One region of the Sinorhizobium sp. BG8 genome, then DNA from elsewhere that is predicted to be linked to it. Evidence: riboswitches for the same ligand, from Rfam matches in the RefSeq annotation. Region 1 holds a riboswitch; the other holds the start of a gene.
What was found. A riboswitch is a leader RNA that binds a small molecule or an ion and turns the genes downstream of it on or off. The one in region 1 is predicted to bind S-adenosylmethionine.

Region 1 (2,452 bases):
CAATGATGTCGGCCTGCGGATGGTCCTTGCGGCCCGGGTAGATCACGCGCGCAATCTTGTCCTGGCCCGCCAGGAAGTCGGCGATCCGGCTCGCGTTCTCCGTCTGCTGCTTGACGCGCAGAGGCAGGGTCTCGATGCCCTTAAGGAGCGTCCAGGCATTGAACGGCGACATGGCCGGGCCGGTATGGCGGAAGTAGTCGTGAAGGTTCTCGTCGATCCAGGCCTTGTCGGACAGGATCACGCCGCCGAGGCAACGGCCCTGGCCGTCGATATGCTTGGTGGCGGAATAGACGACGATGTGGGCGCCGAGTTCGAGCGGCTTCTGAAATAGGGGGGTGGCGAACACGTTGTCGACCACGACCTTTGCGCCGACCTGGTTGGCAAGCTTCGCAACGCCGGCAATGTCGATCACTTCGAGCGTCGGATTGGTCGGGCTTTCGAGGAAGAAGACCTTGGTGTTCTTCTGGACTGCCTTCTCCCAGTTCGCGAGATCGCGACCATCAACGATGGTGCACTCGATGCCGTACTTCGGAGCAAGAGTCTCGACCACCCAGCGGCACGAGCCGAAGAGTGCGCGGGCGGCGACGATGTGGTCGCCGGCCTTCACCTGGCACAGGATCGCGGCCGCCACGGCAGCCATCCCCGACGCCGTGGCGCGGGCGTCCTCGGCGCCTTCCAGCATGCACATGCGCTTTTCGAACATGTCGTTGGTCGGGCTGCCGTAGCGCGCGTAGATGAACCCCTCGGTCTCGCCCTTGAAGCGCGCCTCGGCCGCTTCGGCCGTGTCGTAGACGAAACCCTGTGTCAGGAAAATCGCTTCCGAGGTTTCCGCATGCTGCGAACGGGTCGTCCCGCCATGAACGAGTTGGGTTGCCGGGCGCCAGGACTTGGTCATGTGATCATCGCCTTCCAATACAAAAAAACCGGCCGCAAAAGCAGGCCGGTTCAACACCCGGCCTTTTTAGCTATTTGTTTAACGTGGCTGCAAGCCGACCGGCCAAATCACCACGGGATAATGGGTCAATACTGCTTGCTTGCGCTTGCGTCAATTCCCGGCATTTGGTTTTGTCTGGCGTTCGAGTGAGGTATGGAAAATGGCACGCATTACTGGGATTCTGGCGGACCGCGCCATTCAGGCATTGTTCGACGCGGATCGTTTGAGAAGCGAGGCGGCGCTGGACTCCGATCAGATCCAGCCGGCAAGCCTCGACCTGCGCCTCGGTTCGAAGGCGTTCAGGGTTCGCGCCAGCTTCCTGCCAGGCCCGGAAGCCTCGTCTCGGACAAGCTTGACCGTCTCCAGCTGCATGTCATCGACCTTTCCGAGGGCGCGGTGCTCGAGACCGGCTGCGTCTACATTGTGCCGCTGATGGAAAGCCTCGACCTTCCGGAAGAACTGGCGGCCTCGGCAAATCCGAAGAGCTCGACGGGGCGTCTGGACATTTTCACCCGCGTCATCACCGATCGGGCGCAGGAGTTCGACAAGATTCCGGCCGGCTATAAGGGGCCGCTGTATCTCGAGATCTCGCCGCGAACCTTCCCGATCGTCGTGCGCCGCGGATCGCGGCTGTCGCAGATCCGTTTCCGTAAGGGCAATGCGCTCCTGGGCGACGCCGAGCTGCTCGCCCTTCACGGGAGCGACGTGCTCGTCGCCAGCGAGACGCCGAACGTTTCGGGTGGCGGCATCGCGCTGTCGATCGACCTCAAGGGGACCGGGGCGGACGGCCTTGTCGGCTATCGCGGCAAGCACCACACCTCCGTCGTCGACGTGGATCGCAAGAACCAGCACGATATCTTCGATTTCTGGGAGCCGCTGTTCAGTCGCGGCCGCAACGAGCTCATTCTTGACCCGGATGAGTTCTACATCCTGGTCTCTCGCGAGGCTGTCCACGTTCCGCCGCTCTACGCCGCCGAGATGACGCCGTTCGATCCGCTGGTCGGTGAGTTCCGTGTCCACTATGCCGGCTTCTTCGATCCGGGTTTCGGCCACGCCCCGGCCGGCGGTTCCGGAAGCCGTGCGGTGCTGGAAGTTCGCAGCCACGAAGTGCCCTTCATTCTCGAACACGGCCAGATCGTGGGTCGCCTCGTCTACGAACACATGCTGGATGCCCCGGAAGGCCTCTACGGCAGCGGCCTCGGCTCGAACTATCAGGCACAAGGCCTGAAGCTTTCCAAGCATTTTCGCGCAGGGTGAGCGCGCGCGGAGCACCCCGGCCACGTGTCTGGCAGGATGAAGTAGACTGAACTCAGTCGCTTGCGTTGCCCGTCACATGATGTGGCGCGTTCGGTTGATCCGGAGGGGAATTCGGCGCGGTACGAAACTAACCGTCGCTCCTTTCAACTTGCACTCTCGTCTTTGTTGCGGGTTTAGCCTTGCCGGTGTCCGCCTAGAGCTCAAATGAGCTTGCCTCCGTAGCGGTTGCCCGTGGCCGCTTGTAAGGCCCTGAAGGATGAA
Region 2 (2,452 bases), 740 kb from region 1:
GAAAAACCCGCCGTAGATCGAGGTGGCGAACTGGCCGACGAGGCCGAACAGCCCTACGGGCTTGTCGATGAAGGTGGCCCGTGGACGGAGCAGCGGTCCCGCAGCGAAGATCGCCGTCGCGGCAAGCAGCAGCCATGGCACCATGGCGCGGAACGAAGGATTGGAGAGCGACAGTAGAATCAGTGCGCCGGCCAGTCCGCCGACGAGCGACAGTCCGCCAAGGAGGAGCGCTTCTCGCCAATCCGCACGGATCTCGCGCGAGTAGGCCAGGGCCGACGTGACATAGCCGGGAAACTGGGTGATGGACGAGGTGGCGTTGGCGACGATCGGCGGCAGGCCTGTCACGGTCATCGCGCCGAAGGTAAGGAACGTGCCGCCGCCGGCGATCGCGTTCACCGTTCCCGACAGAAACCCGGCCGCAAAAAGCAAAAGAATGTCGGCAATCGACATGAAACCTCCCTGGCCGACAACGTTAAGCGGCTGCCGGTCCTCCCGTAGGCCAGATAGCCTCCGGTGACGAGGCGGGCAAGCCCCGGAAGGTCGGCAATCGCGCGGAGAAAAGCGGCAGCGAGGGGATGACAAACCGGTTCGATTGGTGTATTGGCCCATCCGGATTTGGGATCTTCCCGCCGACTAGCAAGCAAAGAATGGTGAATCCGCTCCCGTTCCGAAGGGGACGTAAACCTCGAGGCCGAGGCCGAAAGGTGACTGTCGAGCGCTCTGGCTGTTTCAGAAGAACGAGAAAAGGTATTTACCGATGAACATCATCCAGCAGCTCGAGGCCGAACAGGCCGCCAAGATTGCCGCCAAGCGCACCCTTCCGGAATTCTCGCCGGGCGACACGCTGCGCGTCAACGTCCGCGTGACGGAAGGCAGCCGTACCCGCGTGCAGGCCTATGAAGGCGTTTGCATCGCCCGCTCCGGCAGCGGCCTCAACGAGAGCTTCACCGTCCGCAAGATTTCCTACGGCGAAGGCGTCGAGCGCGTATTCCCGGTTTACTCCCCGCTCGTCGAAGGCGTTGAAGTCGTTCGCCGCGGTAAGGTTCGCCGCGCCAAGCTCTACTACCTGCGCGACCGTCGCGGTAAGTCGGCTCGTATCGTCGAGAACACCGGCACGCGCGCCCGCAAGCTGAACGATGCCGAGCGCCAGGCCATTGCCGAGGAAAAGGCACGCCTTGAGGCCGAAAAGGTCGCAGCAGCTCAGGCTCTCGTCGCTGAAAAGGCAGCAGCAGACGCTGCCGAAGCCGCAAAGGCTGCAGAAGCAGCTGCCGAATAAGCAGCGCGCAGCGATTGCCACGAAATGCGGCCGCCGGCAAAACCGGCGGCCTTTTCGTTTCCGGCCTGTCACATGCCTTTGCAGCGCAAGATTGATTTTCGCCGGTTCCGGCGCTATCTAAGAAACCCTGTGGTGATTTGGCCGGCCGGCTTGCAGCCACGTTAAACAAGTCGCTAAAGGGCCGCTGGGAGGGTGCCTTCCGTGGACCGGTCGCGATTTCATCGCCGCCGGTTTTTTGTTTTGATCGAGTGAAACATGCCCATCAAGATACCCGATACGCTCCCTGCCTTCGAAACTCTCGTCAAAGAGGGTGTGCGGGTGATGACCGAAACGGTGGCCATCCGCCAGGATATCCGCCCCCTTCAGATCGGGCTCCTGAACCTCATGCCGAACAAGATCAAGACCGAGGTGCAGATGGCGCGTCTCGTGGGCGCTACGCCGCTGCAGGTGGAACTCTCGCTGGTGCGCATCGGTGGCCACAAGGCCAAGAATACTTCCGAGGATCACCTCCTCGCCTTCTACGATACGTGGGAGGAGATCAAGCATCGCAAGTTCGACGGCTTCATCATTACCGGCGCCCCGGTCGAGACGCTCGACTACCAGGACGTGACGTACTGGGAGGAGATGAAAAAGATCCTCGACTGGACGACCACGAATGTCCACTCGACGCTGAACGTATGCTGGGGCGCGATGGCGGCCATCTGGCACTTCCATCGGGTGCCGAAGTATACGCTGAGGGAAAAGGCCTTCGGCGTCTACTGGCACCACAATCGCAAGCCCTCCTCGGTCTACCTGAACGGCTTCTCAGATGACTTCCAGATCCCGGTTTCGCGCTGGACCGAGGTGCGCGCCGACGATATCCGCAAGGTGCCGGAGCTCGAAATTCTCATGGATTCCGACGAGACCGGTGTTTGCCTCGTGCAGGAGAAGGCCGGCAACCGGCTCTACATCTTCAATCATGTCGAGTATGACTCGACATCGCTCGCGGACGAGTATTTCCGCGATGTCGACGCCGGCGTGCCGATCAAGATGCCGAGCAACTATTTCCCGCACAACGATCCCGAAAACACCCCGCAGAATCGCTGGCGCAGCCATGCGCATCTGCTTTTCGGAAACTGGATCAACGAGATCTACCAGACGACGCATTTCGATTTGGAAAAGATCGGCACGCAAGGA

Region 2: another riboswitch for S-adenosylmethionine. It lies ahead of metA (homoserine O-succinyltransferase); the one in region 1 lies ahead of F3Y30_RS05690 (O-succinylhomoserine sulfhydrylase).

Annotation. Positions count from the first base shown of each region.
Region 1 covers NZ_CP044011.1:1,230,093-1,232,544, forward strand. Annotated here, with positions in the region: partial or broken gene F3Y30_RS05690 (O-succinylhomoserine sulfhydrylase) at 1-895, opposite strand, end outside; SAM riboswitch at 941-1,019, opposite strand; partial or broken gene F3Y30_RS05695 (2'-deoxycytidine 5'-triphosphate deaminase) at 1,095-2,191, shown strand.
Region 2 covers NZ_CP044011.1:485,312-487,763, reverse strand. Annotated here, with positions in the region: gene F3Y30_RS02295 (sulfite exporter TauE/SafE family protein) at 1-450, opposite strand, end outside; gene rplS (50S ribosomal protein L19) at 758-1,276, shown strand; SAM riboswitch at 1,396-1,473, shown strand; gene metA (homoserine O-succinyltransferase) at 1,532-2,452, shown strand, end outside.